4 regions of the Streptomyces sp. NPDC101132 genome follow, and region 1 is predicted to be linked to each of the others. Evidence: riboswitches for the same ligand, from Rfam matches in the RefSeq annotation. Region 1 holds a riboswitch; each other region holds the start of a gene.
What was found. A riboswitch is a leader RNA that binds a small molecule or an ion and turns the genes downstream of it on or off. The one in region 1 is predicted to bind cyclic di-AMP.
Positions count from the first base shown of each region.

Region 1 (4,024 bases):
AAGGATTCCGGCCGCGCCACGCGAAACGGAGGCCTCCGCTCCCCCGCCTGCGTCCCGCGCTTCCCCCGCCGGGCCGTTCCCGGGCCGGGCGCGCCCCTCTCCCGTACGGGCGCGCCCTCCCGGTGCCGGCCGTCCCGCTAGAGCGGCAGCAGGTCGGGCCGCTTGGGCTCGACGTGGTCGCCCGAGGACTCGCCGCGCAGCCGCCGGCCGATCCACGGTACGAGGTGCTCGCGGGCCCACTGGATGTTGTCGCGGGTGACCTCGGCGGAGCCGCGGGGCACCATCGGCGGCCAGGGCTGGTCCGGGTCGGCCGGCACCTCAAGGCCGAGGACCTGCGCGGCGCGCAGCGCGACCCGCGTGTGGCCCTCCGGGGACAGGTGGAGCCGGTCGTCGTCCCAGGCCCGCCGGTCCTGCACGGACTTCAGCGACCAGAGGTCGAGGACGGGGCAGCCGTACCGGTCGGCGATCGAGCGGACGTGCGCGGTGTACGTGGCGACCTTGCCGCGCAGGTGGCGCAGGACCGGTACGCCCCGGGTGTCGAAGCCCGTGGTGATCATGACGGTGGGCACGACGCCGGTGAGGTCGGCGACGGCCGCCTCGAAGCGTTCGGCGACCGCGTCCGGGTCGCTGCCGGGCCGGATGATGTCGTTGCCGCCGGCACAGAAGGTGACCAGGTCGGGCGCGAGCTCCTTGGCCCGGGGCACCTGCTCGGCCACGATCTGGTCCAGCAGCCTGCCGCGTACGGCGAGGTTGGCGTACCGGAAGTCGTGCTCGTCGCGGCGGTCGGCGAGCAGGACCGCCAGCCGGTCGGCCCAGCCGAGGAAGGCGCCGTCGGGGCCGGGGTCTCCGACGCCCTCGGTGAAGCTGTCCCCGATGGCGGCGTACGAGCCGATGGGGAGGGTGGATACGGGTGCTGTTGCTGTTGAAGGTGTCGATTCTCCTGCCACGGGAGCACATCCTTCACCGAAGGATGTGACCTACGCGACCGTAGGAAGGGGTTGACGCGGGGTGATCTGGACCACCCGGTCAGTTTGGCCGAAAACAGCCGTACAGCCGGGACCCCCCTCGGGTCCCGGCCGTACGGCTGCCTCGGTGTGCGCGTCGGACGCCGCGGGGGCGCCCGCCGGCGTGGCTCAGACGCTGACGCCCTTGTCCCGCAGGTAGGCCAGCGGGTCGATGTCGTCGCCGTAGCTCGGACCCGTACGGATCTCGAAGTGCAGGTGCGGGCCGGTGGAGTTGCCCGTGGAACCGGAGAGGCCGATGCTGTCGCCGGCGCCGACCGACTGGCCCGCGGAGACGTTGAGCGAGGAGAGGTGGGCGTACTGGGAGTAGCGGCCGTCCTCGTGCCGGATGATCACCTCGTTGCCGTACGCGCCGCCCCAGCCGGCGGAGACCACGGTGCCGGCGCCGACCGCGCGGACCGTGGTGCCGGAGCCGACCGAGAAGTCGACGCCCGTGTGGTAGCCGCTGGCCCACATGCCGCCGCCGGCCCGGTAGGAGGTGCTGATGCCGCCGCTGACCGGGGCGACGAAGCCGGCGGCGCTCACCGCGGCGGCGGAGCGCTGGGTGGAGCGGCTGGCGGTGGCCGCGGACCGGTCGGCACCGGAGTCCTGGGCGGCGGCCTTCGGCTCGCTCTTGCGGACGGCCTTCTGGCGGGTCTTCTCCGGGGTCTTCTTCACCGGCTTGGGCGCGGCGGCGGGCTTCGCCGGAGCCTCGGCGGCCTTCGGCGCGGCCGCGGCACCCAGGGTGAGCTCCAGGCCGGGGTGGATCAGGGAGGGGTTGCCGCCGACGGCCTCGCGGTTGTCGGCGTAGAGCTTCTGCCAGCCGCCGCTCAGGTGGTGCTCGTACGCGATCTTGGAGAGGTGGTCGCCGGCCACCACGGTGTACGTGGCGGGGGCGGCCTGCGGGGCCGCGGCGAGGACGGCGGCCGGAGCGGCCAGCGGAGCCTGGGCGGCCTGCGCGGGCAGCGCCTGCGGGGCGGCGGCCGGCCCGGCGGCGTGGGCGCCGGCGGCCCCCATCAGCGGCAGCGCGAGGGCGGCGCCTCCGGTACCGGCGGCGACGAAACCGCGGGTTATCGGGCTGGACTTGGGGCGGCGGTGCTTACCCTTTCCGGGCATGGCGCATTCCTCTCCGGCGCCTGCGAGGTGAGCTGTCGGGTTCGGGCTGGAGATGCCCGGCCGCACGCGTGCGGCTTCACCCCGAGCCGGCGCGAGAAGATCGCGTCCGGCGGCTTACCTGGTTCCCCCGCTCCTGCCGCACGAGTGGTCGGGTGCGGTTTCCGGGAGGCGGCAGGATTCGGCGTTCCACCCGGATCGACGGCGACGGTAATCCAGCGCCCTCAGACGGAACAAGCCGCGAATTCCCGTGGGGAATCACCCGGATGAATGATCGACGGAATTCCCGTCACACTCCGTCTATTGCGGACGTGTAACAGCCAGCACCACAGCGGAATTCGGGATTCCATCGCAGCCACGGACGGTCACCGTATGATCTGCCTCACGAGGAGGTCGCACATCTGCCGCCTCATTGCGGTAACTTGACGCCAAGTAGTGCAATTCGGACATGTCCCCCGAGCCGCCAGGAGCCCCCACGTGACCCAGCAGATACCCCAGGCGCCGTCGACCGAGCCGGAGCTGACCGGCGTGCGCAACTTCCGCGATGTGGGCGGACTTCCGACCACGGATGGACGGAGGGTGCGAACGGGGCGTCTGTTCCGAAGCGGACATCTGGCACATGCCACCGATACCGATGCGCACTACCTCGCATCGCTCGGACTGCACACCGTCTTCGACTTCCGCAACGCCGCCGACAAGGCGCTGGAGGGCCCCGACGTCGAGCTGCCGGGCGTGCGCAACGTCAACATCCCGCTCTCCGACCCCGCCGACGGCGCGGAGTTCTGGAAGATGGTCCGCGACGGCGACCTCGCCCAGCTGGAGGAGGTCCTGGGCGACGGCCGGGCCGCGGCGCGCATGTCCGCCTCGTACCGCAAAATGATCAAGGAGCGGACGGCCGAGCACAGCCGGGTGGTGCACGCCCTCGCCGAGGACAGCGTCCCCGCGCTGATGCACTGCGCGGCCGGCAAGGACCGGGCCGGCCTGTCCATCGCGGTCACCCTGCTCGCGCTCGGCGTGGAGCGCGGGGCCATCGTCACGGACTACCTGGAGTCGAACGCCCCGCACCGCCGCTACCGCGTCCGCCGCGGCAGCGACGCCCCCGAGGCCCGCTCCGCCGAGGTGATGGCGCTGCTCGGCCCGCTCTTCGACGCGCGGGCCGAGTACCTGGAGGCGGCCTTCGCCACCATCGACGAGGTCTGGGGCGGGGTCGACGGCTACCTGGCCGAGGGGCTGGCGCTGGGCCCCGACACCCTGGACCGGCTGCGCGAGCGCCTGCTGGACTGACGCCCCGCCAGAACGCGACGGACCCGCACGCGGACACGCGTGCGGGTCCGTGCCGCCGCTCAGCGCCCCGCGACCGCCTGCTTCACCAGCGTCCGCCCGAAGTCCCACATCAGCGAGCCGCCGCCGTGGGCCTCGTCCATCACGTCCCGGAAGGCGGCGACGAACCGCTCCACGTCCGCCTCGTCGATCACCAGCGGCGGAATGAGCTTGATCACTTCCAGGTGGTCGCCGGAGACCTGCGTCAGGATCCGGTGCTTCTGCAGCAGCGGGACGACCACCATCTGAGCGAAGAGTCCCTTGCGGGCCGCCTGGAGCATCGTCCACCGGCTGCGCAGCCCCAGCGACGAGGGCCGGCCGAACTCGATGCCGATCATCAGCCCGCGGCCGCGGACCTCGTGCAGCAGCTCGTACTCGCCCACCATGGCCGCGAGCCGGCCGCGCAGCAGGTCGCCCGTCGCCCGCGCGTGCGCCACCAGCCCCTCGTCGTCCATCACCGAGAGCACCGCGAGCCCGGCCGCCATCGCCTGCGCGTTGGACCCGAAGCTGGCCGAGTGCACCAGCACCCGGTCCATGGACGAGTAGACCTTCTTGAAGATCCAGTCCTTGCCGAGGGTGGCGCCCACCGG
Region 1 covers NZ_JBIVYX010000001.1:675,388-679,411, forward strand. The annotation lists gene ACIQUR_RS03050 (SGNH/GDSL hydrolase family protein) at 138-947, opposite strand; gene ACIQUR_RS03055 (peptidoglycan DD-metalloendopeptidase family protein) at 1,134-2,117, opposite strand; cyclic di-AMP (ydaO/yuaA leader) riboswitch at 2,122-2,311, opposite strand; gene ACIQUR_RS03060 (tyrosine-protein phosphatase) at 2,592-3,398, shown strand; gene ACIQUR_RS03065 (aspartate aminotransferase family protein) at 3,458-4,024, opposite strand, start outside.

Region 2 (4,024 bases), on a different contig from region 1:
CCATAGTGGCCAACAGCTTCGCGACCCGGTGGATAGCGGCCGCGACCCTGGACCCGCACGACGCCGACCAGCTCGGCTCGATCGCCATCGCCCCGGTGGTGGAGGAGTGCGCGAAGGCCGCCGCGCTGCTGCTGGTCTTCCTCTTCCGCGGGCGGCGGTTCACCGGGATCACCGACGCGATCGTGGTGGCCGGGTTCACCGCCACGGGCTTCGCCTTCACCGAGAACATCCTCTACCTCGGCAACGCCTTCGGCGAGGACCTCGGCAGCGGCACCTCGCTGCTGGACTCGGTGACGGCCGCGACCTTCTTCGTACGGGTGGTGATGTCCCCGTTCGCGCACCCGCTGTTCACCGTGTGGACCGGGCTCGGCTTCTGCTGGGCGGCCTTCGCGGCCGGGCGGTGGCGGCGCGTCGGGCTGCCCCTGGCCGGGCTGGCGCTGGCGATGGCGACGCACGCCCTGTGGAACAGCTCGTCGGAGTTCGGCGAGTACGGCTTCTACGTCGTGTACGCGACCGTGATGGTGCCGGTCTTCGGGGTGCTGGCCTGGCTCGGGGTACGGGCCCGGGGGCGCCGGGACCCGCTGTTCGTACCGGCGATGCGGGGCGCGGCGCACGCGGTGGACGCGGTGGGGCCGTACGCCGTGGACGCGGTGGGCCCGTACCCGGCGGACGGCGCCGTGGCCCCGTACCCCGCCGTCGTCAGACCGTCAGGCCCTTGCCCCGCAGCCATGCCAGCGGGTCCACCGTCGCTCCGCCGGTCCGCACCTCCAGGTGGAGATGGGCGCCCGTGACGTTGCCGGTGGCGCCGACGCGGCCGATGGTCTCGCCGGTGGTGACGGTGCCCGAGGTGACGGACATCGAGGACAGGTGGCAGTACCAGACCTCCGTGCCGTCCTCCAGCCGGAGGACGATGCGGTAGCCGTACGCGCCGGACCAGCCCGCCGAGATGATCTTTCCGCCGTGCACGGCCTTGACGGGGGTGCCCGTCGGCGCGGCGAAGTCCAGGCCGGTGTGGTGGCCGGAGGACCACATCGAGCCGGAGTCGCCGTAGTGCGAGGTCAGCGTGTACGAGGAGGTGGGCAGTGCGTACTGGCCGGCCAGCTTGGCCAGGCGCTCCGCCTCCGCCTTGGCCTCCGCGGCCGCCTTCGCCGCGGCCTCGGCGGCCTTGCGCGCTTCGGCGGCCTTCTTGTCCGCCGCCTCCCGCTCGGCCTTCGCCTTCGCGGCGGCGGCCTGCTCGGCGGCGCGCTGGGCCGCCTCCTTCTCCTGGGCGACGGCCGCGTCCGCCTGGGACTCCGCCTGCTGGAGGATGCGGTTGCGCAGGGCCTCGCCGGCGTCGGTGCCGGCCGCGGCCTGCTCGGGGGTGACGCCCGCGTTGGTGAGGGGCGCCTCGATGGGGGTGGTCTCCCGCGCCGCGTCCGCCTCGTCGTCGGGGAGCAGCGAGGGTATGGATATCGCGACCGGGGGCTTGTCCTGTGCGGTGGCCATGCCGGTGGCGCCGACGGCGGCGATGATGCCGACGCCGAGGACCGTGGAGCTGCGCGCGAGTCCGCCGCGCTGCTTGGCGACGCGGTGGCGGCCGCCGGCCGGACGGGCGGAGTCCTCGGTGGGGTTCCACTCGCCCCAGGCCCCGGCACCGGTTCCGCCCGGGTAGGGCGAGTCCGTCTCGATGGAACCGGGGGCTTCGGGGGCAGGCCTGCTGGACGCCACGGGGGCGCTCCTTTCCTTCCTTCTGGCCTACCGGGTTAGCTGACGGGTTCGGAGCAGGAAGGTCTCCTACGGGTCAGAACGACCCGATTCACCCCAAGTTGGTGGTTCCCCGGTTCCCTCACGGGATTCGGCGCGCACGCGCACGGTGCCGTCACTTGCGACGGCCTGGACAGCCGCGCTGCGTTATCGAACGGTAATAGACAACAGGGAGTGATTCCAAGCTCCCTTACTTGATCCTTCACATCAACCAGCCATTCCGTGACCGGCGTTGGCCAGGGCAAATGCCGCATCGAGCGACAGAGTCGGGCGAGACGCCTGCGCAGACATCGCCACTCCGGCCACTTCCGTACCCTGATGGGCCGTCAACCAACCGACGCCCCCACCTGCTTCGCTTACGTTGCGTGTCCGGCCGGACGCGCTCAGCGGCGCCGTGCGGCGGTGACGGACCTCCGGCGCACGGCCTGACCCGGCGTCGGGCGGACGACCGCGAGCAGCGCCATGTCGTCCGTGGCGCCGCCACCGGTGTGCCGCCGCACATCGGCGATCAGGCCGGCCAGCAGTTCCTCCGGCCCGGGGAAGATCCGTCCGCGCAGCCGTTCGGCCGGCTCGTAGAAGGCGCCCGCGGCGTCCCGGGCCTCGGAGAGCCCGTCGGTGTAGAGCAGCAGCGTCGAGCCGGCGGGGAAGGGCCACGCGTCCGCCCGGTACCGCCCGTCCCCCAGCTCGCCCATGCCCAGCGGCAGGGCGGCCTCCGCGGGGGCCAGCACCTCCAGCTTCCCGTCGGCGCGCAGCAGCAGCGGCTCGGGGTGCCCCCGGTTGACCACGCGGAGCGTGCCGCCGTCCGGGGAGACCTCGGCCAGTACGCAGGTGGTGAAGCCCTCGACGGAGTCGAGGCTGTCGCGCCGGGTGCCCTCCCGGGCCAGGGCCCGCTCCACCCGCCGGGCCACACCCTCCAGGGTGGGTTCGCGTTCGGCCGCCTCGCGGAAGGCGCCGAGCACCACCGCCACCGCCTCGACCGCGCCGAGCCCCTTGCCGCGTACGTCCCCGACCGCGAGGCGGACGCCGTACGGGGTGTCCTGGACGGCGTACAGGTCCCCGCCGATGAACGCGTCGGCGTCGGCGGCCTCGTAGCGGGCGGAGACGTGCAGTCCGCCGATGCGTCCGGCGGGGGTGGGCAGCACCGCGCGCTGGGCGACCTCGGCCACGCCGCGCGCGGAGGCGAGCTGCGCGCCGCTGCGCCGGACCACGCGGTTGATCAGCAGCGCCAGGACCGCGACGGTGAAGACGGTCACCAGCTCGGTGACCGCCTCGACCTTGCCGGAGCTGCCGTTGCGGAGCTGGAGCATGAGCACGGCCAGAGCGGCGGTCGCGCCGGTGAGCAGGGTGGTGGAGAACGCGAAGAGCGGGGCGGCGATCAGAGGTGCCGCGGTGAAGAAGGGCGCGCCCGTGAAGCTGGGCGGGGTCAGGACGTCGAAGCCCAGACCCAGGACGATCAGGAGTGCGGGGAGCACGCGCAGGAAGGTCCGCGCGAAGCGTCTGCCGTTGCCGTCACCGGTGCGGCTCCGGGCCCGGCCGGCTCTCCCGGCCCCCCGGGAGGATCCTCCTCGCTGCCCCAGCCCCACCACGTCCCTCCCTGACCGGTCCCCGCTCGCGCCCGCGGTACGGGCCGCCGCCGCCCCGCCTCCCAAGGCTGCGGGCGGGGCGGCCGCACGGCGAGCGGGCGGGGCCGAACGGGTGTCGCCGCCCGGTCCGCCGGCGTCGCGCGGGCCGACGCGCCGGCGGCCCGCGGCCGGCGCCGGAACCCCCCGGAAGCCCCCCGGGAATCAAATGGCGCGGAGCACCCCCCGGAATGGCGTAAGCTGGAGTCACCGACGCGGGGTGGAGCAGCTCGGTAGCTCGCTGGGCTCATAACCCAGAGGTCGCAGGTTCAAATCCTGTCCCCGCTACTCAGCACGAGGCCCGGATCCTTCTGGATCCGGGCCTTCGTCGTTGCAGGGGCGCCCCGCGCGTCGCCGCGCCCGCCGCCCCGCCGCCCGTCAGAGCTTGGCGAGGAAGGCGTCCAGGTTCCCCTTCATCCGCTCGACCTGCTGCTCCACGGTCAGCGTCTCCTCGAAGCGGCCGCCGGGCTCGGGCTGCTTCCTGCCCCGCACGTAGAGGGAGCAGTCGAGGTCCGTGCAGATGTAGACGCCGACGGAGTTGCCCTCGCGGCCCTCGCGCCCGGACTTGCGGGCGGTCATCAGGGAGACGCCGGAACCGGGGTGGGTGGTCAGGCAGAAGGTGCACATGCTGCGGTGCAGGAAGCCGCGCTTCACGGAGGGGA
Region 2 covers NZ_JBIVYX010000011.1:16,843-20,866, forward strand. The annotation lists partial or broken gene ACIQUR_RS24500 (PrsW family intramembrane metalloprotease) at 1-572, shown strand, start outside; gene ACIQUR_RS24505 (peptidoglycan DD-metalloendopeptidase family protein) at 700-1,707, opposite strand; cyclic di-AMP (ydaO/yuaA leader) riboswitch at 1,717-1,850, opposite strand; gene ACIQUR_RS24510 (PP2C family protein-serine/threonine phosphatase) at 2,127-3,320, opposite strand; tRNA gene ACIQUR_RS24515 (tRNA-Met) at 3,577-3,650, shown strand; gene ACIQUR_RS24520 (FBP domain-containing protein) at 3,741-4,024, opposite strand, start outside.
Region 2: another riboswitch for cyclic di-AMP. It lies ahead of ACIQUR_RS24505 (peptidoglycan DD-metalloendopeptidase family protein); the one in region 1 lies ahead of ACIQUR_RS03055 (peptidoglycan DD-metalloendopeptidase family protein).

Region 3 (4,024 bases), on a different contig from region 1:
GCCGGAGCGGTGCGACATCATGCACTTGAAGCCGTTGCGCTGGGCCATCTCGACGGCGTCGAGGGTCTCGGTCAGCGAACCGATCTGGTTCACCTTCACGAGCAGGGCGTTGGCGGAGCCCTCCTCGATGCCGCGGGCGAGGCGCTCGGGGTTGGTGACGAAGAGGTCGTCGCCGACGATCTGGACGCGGGAGCCCAGCTTGTCGGTGATGACCTTCCAGCCGGCCCAGTCGTCCTCGAACAGCGGGTCCTCGATGGAGACCAGCGGGTAGGCGTCGACGAGGCCCTCGTAGTACTCGGTCATCTCGGCGGCCGAGCGGGACTGGCCCTCGAACTCGTACTTGCCGTCCTTGTAGAACTCGGACGCGGCGACGTCGAGCGCGAGCGCGATGTCCTTGCCCGGGGTGTAGCCGGCCTGCTTGATGGCCTCGACGATGAGGTCGAGCGCGGCGCGGTTCGACTCCAGGTTCGGGGCGAAGCCGCCCTCGTCGCCCAGGCCGGTGGAGAGGCCCTTGGAGTGCAGGACCTTCTTGAGGGTGTGGTAGACCTCGGCACCCCAGCGGAGGGCCTCGGAGAAGGACTCGGCGCCGATCGGCGCGATCATGAACTCCTGGATGTCGACGTTGGAGTCGGCGTGCGACCCACCGTTGAGGATGTTCATCATCGGAACGGGCAGCAGGTGCGCGTTCGGGCCGCCCAGGTAGCGGAACAGCGGCAGGTCCGAGGCCTCGGAGGCGGCGTGGGCCACGGCCAGGGAGACGCCCAGGATGGCGTTGGCGCCGAGGGAGCCCTTGTTGTCGGTGGCGTCCAGGTCGAACATGGCCTGGTCGATCAGGCGCTGCTCGGTGGCGTCGTAGCCGACGAGCTCCGGGCCGATCTGCTCGATGACGGCCAGGACGGCCTTCTCGACACCCTTGCCCATGTAGCGGTTGGGGTCACCGTCACGGAGCTCGATGGCCTCGAAGGCACCGGTGGAGGCGCCGGACGGAACGGCAGCACGGCCGGTGCTGCCGTCGTCGAGGCCCACCTCGACCTCGACCGTGGGGTTGCCTCGGGAGTCCAGGATTTCCCGGGCTACGACGACGTCGATGGACGGCACGAGCATCTCCTTCTGGGATGTGACGCTAGATGTGCGGTGGCGTGTGGGGCCGTGGGACCGGCCTCGCCGCCTAGAGCCTAACCCCGTCGGGGGCGTCGGCCGCCCGACCGCCCGGGTCCTGGGACGAAAAAGGGACCGAATACCCGTCTTCCAGGACATAGACCCCTGATCAAACGAGCACAGGGGCTCCCAAAGGGGCTCCGGAGGGGTGACGGAGCGGCTCGCCGGCCGCACGAGGGAGGGGCTCGCCGGCCGCACGAGGGAGGGGCTCGCCGGCCGTACAGGGGGGGGCGGCGCGCCGACTGCATATAGGGGAACGCCCGCCCGGCGCGTCGGGGGGAGGACGCGCCGGGCGGGCGTGGCCGGTGCCGGTCCGGGATCACTCCCGTACCGGAGCCGTTCAGGAGAGCTTCAGCATCTGGCCCGGGTAGATCAGGTCGGCATCGGTGACGATGTCCTTGTTGAGCTCGAAGAGCTTCTCCCAGCCGCCCTTGACGTTCTGGGCGTCGGCGATGGTGCCGAGGGTGTCGCCGGCCTTCACCTCGTAGGAGCCGTTGCCCTTCTTGAAGCCGGTGGCCGGTGCCGCGGGCTTCGGGGCGGCGGCGGTGCGCTCGGAGCGGGTGGTCGGAGCCTGCTGCGTGCGGGTCTCCGTCGTCTTCTTCTTGGCCTTCTTCTTGACCGGGGCGGACTCGCCCGAGCCGCCGCCGTTGTACTTGGCACCGGACAGGCCGACGCCGCAGCTCGGCCAGGCGCCCTTGCCCTGACCGGCCAGCACCTTCTCGGCGATGGCTATCTGCTGGGACTTGCTGGCCTGGTTGGCCTGCGGGGCGTAGGCGGTGCCGCCGTACGCGGCCCAGGTGGAGGGCGAGAACTGCAGGCCGCCGTAGTAGCCGTTGCCGGTGTTGATGGACCAGTTGCCACCGGACTCGCACTGCGCGACGCGGTCCCACTCGGAGGCGGTGGCGGCGTTGGCGGTGCCCGCCACCATCAGCGGGGCGGCGACGGCCGCGCCGGTCACGCCGACGAGGGTGACGATGCGGGTGGCCTTGGACGCACGGCGGTGCTTGCCCTTGGAAAGCAGCATTGGAGGCTTCTCCTCACCGACGCCTACGAGGTGAGCTGTCGGGTTCGGGCGTAGTGAGTTGCCCGGCCTCGCGTCCTAGCGCGTGGCTTCACCCCAAGCCGTTCCGTGACCGTCTTTCAACGGCCGGGCCCGGCACAAACCTTGGGTCCCCCGCTCCTGCCTTCGGCGCTTGCGCGACGACTGTTTCCCCCGTCCGCCGGCAGGACTCGGCGATGCGGTCGAAGGAGCCCGCGGTGGCGAGCGGTTCAGACCGTAGACAGACCGCTCCCCGATGTTCAAGGCAGGACATCGGGGAGAAACGGCCCGTACTTGCGCACCGGGAACCGGTATTTGCGCAGGTGAGAAGGGGCGGTAGCCGAGCTTCCGGGCGGGACACGCCAGTTGACGGCCTGAGACTCATGTCTCACTGACGCCAGACTTACATGAATCCGGACATTGCCCGCTTTATCGGATGCCCGAAGTGCCCCTAGTTCTGGCTTAGGTCGAGGTTCTGACCAGGCTTGATGAGGTCCGCGTCGTCACCGATGACCTGCTCGTTGGCCTTGTACAGCGCACTCCAGCCGCCCTTGAGGCCCTTCGCGTCCGCGATGCGGGAGAGGCTGTCGCCGGACTTGACGATGTACGTGGACTCGCCGGCGCCCTCGGGGGTGACACCGGTACCCGACCCGGCGTCAGGAGCGAGCGGGTCGGCGGTCAGGGCGTGACGTCCCGTTCCGTCCGTTTCGCCCGACACGTCCCCTGACGTCTCGTCGGCCGCGTCGCCGCGGTGCTTGCCGGTGCCGGGGGTGGCCGACCCGTCGGTGGCCCCGGGGGTCGCACCCGGGGTGGCCCCGTCGGTCGCTCCGGGCGTGCCCGGGGTGCCGGTGGCGCCCGGGGTGGTGGGCGTGCCCGTGCCGGGGGCGGTGGGGGTGCCGGGGGTCGCGGTGCCGGGAGTGGCGCCGGGGGTGCCGGTGGCACCCGGGGTCGCGGTGCCCGAGGGGGTCCCGGTGGCCGGCGGTGCCGGGGTGCGCGTCACGGGGGGCGCGGGGGTCTTCGTACCCGTACCGGCCTCCTCGGTGGCGCCGGAGCCCTCGTCGGGGCGTACCGGCGCGGGGGTGATCGGCTTCGGCTTGCCGAGGCCGTCGTCCACGTCGGCCTTGGGGCCGGCCTTGGTGAGCCCGGCGGGGGCAGCGCAGAGCGGCCAGGCCGAGGGGCCCTTCTCGGCGAGCACCCGCTCGGCGACGGCTATCTGCTGCGAGCGGCTGGCGAGGTCGGCGCGCGGCGCGTACTCCTCGCCGCCGGCGCTCTTCCACAGTTCCTGGGTGAACTGCAGCCCGCCGTAGAAGCCGTTGTTGAGGTCGGCACTCCAGGTGCCGCCGCTCTCGCACTCGGCGACCTTGTCCCACGTGGCGGTGTCGGCGGCGCTGGCGTTGGTGGCGGCGAGCAGCGGCAGCGCCAGTGCGGAGCCGGTGACGCCCGCCGTGACGACGAGCGCAGGGGCCTGACGGGGGCGCCGGTGACGGCCGTTCCCGGAACGCATGAGGTGGACCTTTCGCGTGGCGGCAAAGGAAGTGACGGCGAACCTAGCGGGGTTCGAACGGATGTCACAAGTCGATGATGCGCAGATCACGTTGAGGTCACGAAAGTGAGGAATGCTCAATTCCGTTGTTTGGGGCGGGGGGTGAACTCCACGGGCAGGGTGCGCAGACCGCGCATGATGAGCCCGCCGCGCCACCGGAGTTCGTCCGGGTCGACGGCAAGTCGCAGGTCCGGCAGCCGGGTCAGCAGGGTGGCGAGCGCGGTCTGTCCTTCGAGGCGGGCGAGCGGGGCGCCGAGGCAGTAGTGGATGCCGTGCCCGTAGCC
Region 3 covers NZ_JBIVYX010000002.1:598,116-602,139, reverse strand. The annotation lists gene eno (phosphopyruvate hydratase) at 1-1,104, opposite strand, end outside; gene ACIQUR_RS06895 (transglycosylase family protein) at 1,499-2,182, opposite strand; cyclic di-AMP (ydaO/yuaA leader) riboswitch at 2,188-2,360, opposite strand; gene ACIQUR_RS06890 (transglycosylase family protein) at 2,649-3,701, opposite strand; gene ACIQUR_RS06885 (cytochrome P450) at 3,818-4,024, opposite strand, start outside.
Region 3: another riboswitch for cyclic di-AMP. It lies ahead of ACIQUR_RS06895 (transglycosylase family protein); the one in region 1 lies ahead of ACIQUR_RS03055 (peptidoglycan DD-metalloendopeptidase family protein).

Region 4 (4,024 bases), on a different contig from region 1:
CTGGCGCTGACCGCCGTCGAGCGGGTGCTCGACGTCACCGCGGAAGAGGTGCAGGCCGTCGCCGCGGCCCGGCTCCGCCCGGACAACCGCGCGGTCCTCGTGTACGAACCGCTGCCCGCCACCGAAGACAACGCCGAAGGGGCAGACCAGTGACCGCCGACGTCGCTTCCTCGATGACCTTCCACCCCCAGCCGCAGGCCGGACAGCCGAAGCCGTGGGCCTTCCCCGCCCCCGAGCGCGGCACGCTCGGGAACGGCCTGACCGTCCTGCGCTGCCACCGCCCCGGCCAGCAGGTCGTGGCCGTCGAGGTCATCCTCGACGCCCCCCTGGAGGCCGAGCCCGAGGGCCTCGACGGCGTGGCCACGATCATGGCCCGTGCCCTGTCGGAGGGCACCGACAAGCACTCCGCCGAGGAGTTCGCCGCCGAGCTGGAGCGCTGCGGCGCCACCCTCGACGCGCACGCCGACCACCCCGGCGTCCGGGTCTCGCTGGAGGTGCCCGCCTCCCGCCTGCACAAGGCCCTGACCCTGCTCGCCGAGGCCCTGCGCGCCCCAGCCTTCGCCGACAGCGAGGTGGACCGCCTGGTCCGCAACCGCCTCGACGAGATCCCGCACGAGCTGGCCAACCCGCAGCGCCGGGCCGCGAAGCAGCTCTCCAAGGAGCTCTTCCCCGCCACCCTGCGCATGTCGCGTCCGCGCCAGGGCAGCGAGGAGACGGTCGGCCGGATCGACTCCGGGGCCGTGCGCGCCTTCTACGAGGCCCACGTGCGCCCGTCGACGGCCACGGCGGTGGTGGTCGGCGACCTGACCGGCACCGACCTGGACGCCGTCCTCGCCGACACCCTGGGCTCCTGGACCGGCGGCTCCGGCGAGGCGTACCCGGTCACGCCGGTCACCGCGGACGACACCGGCCGCGTGGTGATCGTGGACCGGCCCGGCGCCGTGCAGACCCAGCTGCTGATCGGCCGGATCGGCGCGGACCGCCACGACCGCGTCTGGGCCGCGCAGGTCCTCGGCACGTACTGCCTCGGCGGCACGCTCACCTCGCGCCTGGACCGCGTGCTCCGGGAGGAGAAGGGCTACACGTACGGCGTGCGCGCCTTCGGGCAGGTGCTGCGCTCCACGGCCGACGGGACCGGCGCCTCGATGCTGGCCATCAGCGGCTCGGTGGACACGCCCAACACCGGCCCCGCGCTGGGCGACCTGTGGCAGGTGCTGCGCACCCTCGCCGCCGAGGGCCTGACCGACGCCGAACGCGACGTGGCCGTGCAGAACCTGGTCGGCGTGGCGCCGCTGAAGTTCGAGACCGCGGCGGCCGTCGCCGGCACCCTGGCCGACCAGGTCGAGCAGGAGCTGCCGGACGACTTCCAGGCGCAGTTGTACGCGCGGCTCGCCGAAACCGGCACGGTGGAGGCGACTTCGGCCGTGGTGAACGCCTTCCCGGTGGACCGTCTGGTGACGGTGCTCGTGGGTGACGCGTCCCAGATCGCGGACCCGGTGCGGGCGCTGGGCATCGGAGAGGTGACCGTGGTCACCAACTGACCCGGTTCCGGCCCGACATGGAGCGGGGCCCTGATGGATTGTCCATCAGGGCCCCGTTTGCGATTTCTGTCCGTTTCAGGGCGTTCGTTGCCTGAATGACCCGTGGCGTACGCCACAAAACAGCGTGTCCGTTTGGTGATTGTCCGACGATCCGCCTAGCGTCAACCTCGCTGTCCGTCAGCTGTAACAGCCGCACCCGCGGCACCGGACAGCAATCGCCGAGTCCCCGTCAGGCGCGAGCCTGGGGAGCCGGGGACCCACATCAGTCCCTGGGGTGAATCGGACCGCCTCGCCAGAGGTGGCCCGTAGGAGACCTTCCTGCTCCGAACCCGTCAGCTAACCCGGTAGGCGAGAGGGAAGGAAAGGATCAGCCTCTCCATGGCCTTTGGCAGTCGTGCCACCGGTAAGCACCGTGGCCCCAGCCGTCTGAGCCGCAAGAGCGCGAACGTGGCCGGCATAGCCGCCCTCGCGACCACCGGTGTCGTCGGCACCCTGGCCGGCCCGGCCTTCGCCGCCACCGACGCCGACTCCCGCGGCCCCGAGGACACCGGCCTGAACGCCGTCGTCGTCGCGGACGACCTCGCGGGCCAGATCGAGGCCCAGGCCGAGTCCCAGCAGGCCGCCGCCGAGATCGCCGCCGCCAAGGCCCAGGCCGAGAACGAGGCCCGCCAGCGTGCCGCCGAGGCCAAGGCGAAGGCCGAGGCCAAGGCCAAGGCCGAGCGCGAGGCCGCCGAGCGCGCCGCCCGCGAGGCCGAGCGCAAGCGTCTGCTCACCTACGTCGCCCCCGTCGCGGGCTCGTACGTCAGCACCTCGTACAAGGCCGGCGGCTCCATGTGGTCCTCCGGCAGCCACACCGGCATCGACTTCCACGCCGCCTCCGGCACCTCGGTGCACGCGGTCGGCCTCGGCACGGTCGTCGAGGCGGGCTGGGGCGGCGCGTACGGCAACAACGTCGTCATCAAGATGAACGACGGCACGTACACCCAGTACGGCCACCTCTCGTCGATCAACGTCTCGGTCGGCCAGCGCGTCACCCCGGGCGACCAGATCGGCCTCTCCGGCTCCACGGGCAACTCCAGCGGCCCGCACCTCCACTTCGAGGCCCGCACCTCGGCCGACTACGGCTCGGACATCGACCCGCTGGCGTACCTGCGCTCGCACGGCGTCAGCATCTGACCCGCGCCACGCCGCGCCCCCGCCGCCCCGCGGCGACCCCCGCTTCCCGAAGGCCCCGGCTCCCCGAGCCGGGGCCTTCGGCGTGCCCGGCGCGCGGAGAGCCGGCGTGTCGGGACCGGTGGTCGGGACCGGCGGTCGGGACCCGGCATGTGCGGATCTGGCAAAAAACCATTCCGGAATTCATCGCCGCGCTCCGGAATTCCTCGTTTCTGCAATAGAGTCGGCGGCACACATGTCGACGCCGACCGCGTTTCGCGGGGATTAAGCGGAGGTCCGGTCATGCGCATTCCCGCGCACGCGGTGTGCACGGCGATCCGCGACGACATCGTCGCCGGCGTCTTCGAGCGCGGCAGCAGGCTCACCGAGGAACTCCTCGCCCGCCGGTACGGCGTCTCGCGCGTCCCGGTCCGCGAGGCCCTGCGCACCCTGGAGTCGGAGGGTTTCGTCACCACCCGCCGGCACGCCGGGGCCTGCGTCGCCGAGCCCACCGAACAGGAGGCGGCCGACCTGCTGGAGCTGCGGGTGCTGCTGGAGCCCCTGGGGGCCTCCCGGGCCGCGCAGCGCCGCACCGAGGGCCACCTGAAGGTGCTGCGCGGGCTCGTGCGCCTGGGCCAGGAACGCGCCCGCCGGGGCCAGGGGGAGGACCTGCGCTCCCTGGGTGGCTGGTTCCACGAGACGCTCGCCCAGGCCTCCGGCAGCCCGGGCCTGATCTCGATGCTCACCCAGCTGCGGCACAAGATCGCCTGGATGTACGTGGTGGACGCCCCGGCCCACCCCGTGGAGTCCTGGGCCGAGCACGGTGCCATCGTCGACGCCGTGGCGCGCGGGGACGCCGACCGGGCGCGGGCGCTCACCGCCGCGCACATGCACCGGACCACGGGGGCGCACCGGCTGCGGCGGGCGCGGGGCGAGGGGCAAGTGAGGGGTTCGCAACCTGCCGTAAACACCGCGGGTGGCCGCTTTTAACAAAGTCCGTATACAAAGGGACTGCGGAATTTGTTGGGCCGCCAATTTCCCGTGCCCTGATATCGGCGCGGACATTTCCTGCCCGGCCCGGAGTCCCGGGTGTGGAGAATGAAAATGAGCCGCACCCCGCCGAGCGGGGTACGGCTCATTCGGCGGCCGGAGACCGGCCGGAGATCGGCCGGAAACCGGCCGGAAGCTCAGACGGTCTCGGGAAGCTCCTCGAGTCCCTCCGCGACCAGCTTCGCCAGGCGGTCCAGAGCGGCGTCCGCGCCCTCGGCGTCGGAGGCCAGGATGATCTCCTCGCCGCCCTGCGCGCCCAGGCCCAGCACGGCGAGCATGGA
Region 4 covers NZ_JBIVYX010000007.1:344,579-348,602, reverse strand. The annotation lists gene ACIQUR_RS18815 (M16 family metallopeptidase) at 1-153, shown strand, start outside; gene ACIQUR_RS18810 (M16 family metallopeptidase) at 174-1,541, shown strand; cyclic di-AMP (ydaO/yuaA leader) riboswitch at 1,748-1,907, shown strand; gene ACIQUR_RS18805 (M23 family metallopeptidase) at 1,920-2,717, shown strand; gene ACIQUR_RS18800 (GntR family transcriptional regulator) at 2,997-3,683, shown strand; gene ACIQUR_RS18795 (HPr family phosphocarrier protein) at 3,881-4,024, opposite strand, start outside.
Region 4: another riboswitch for cyclic di-AMP. It lies ahead of ACIQUR_RS18805 (M23 family metallopeptidase); the one in region 1 lies ahead of ACIQUR_RS03055 (peptidoglycan DD-metalloendopeptidase family protein).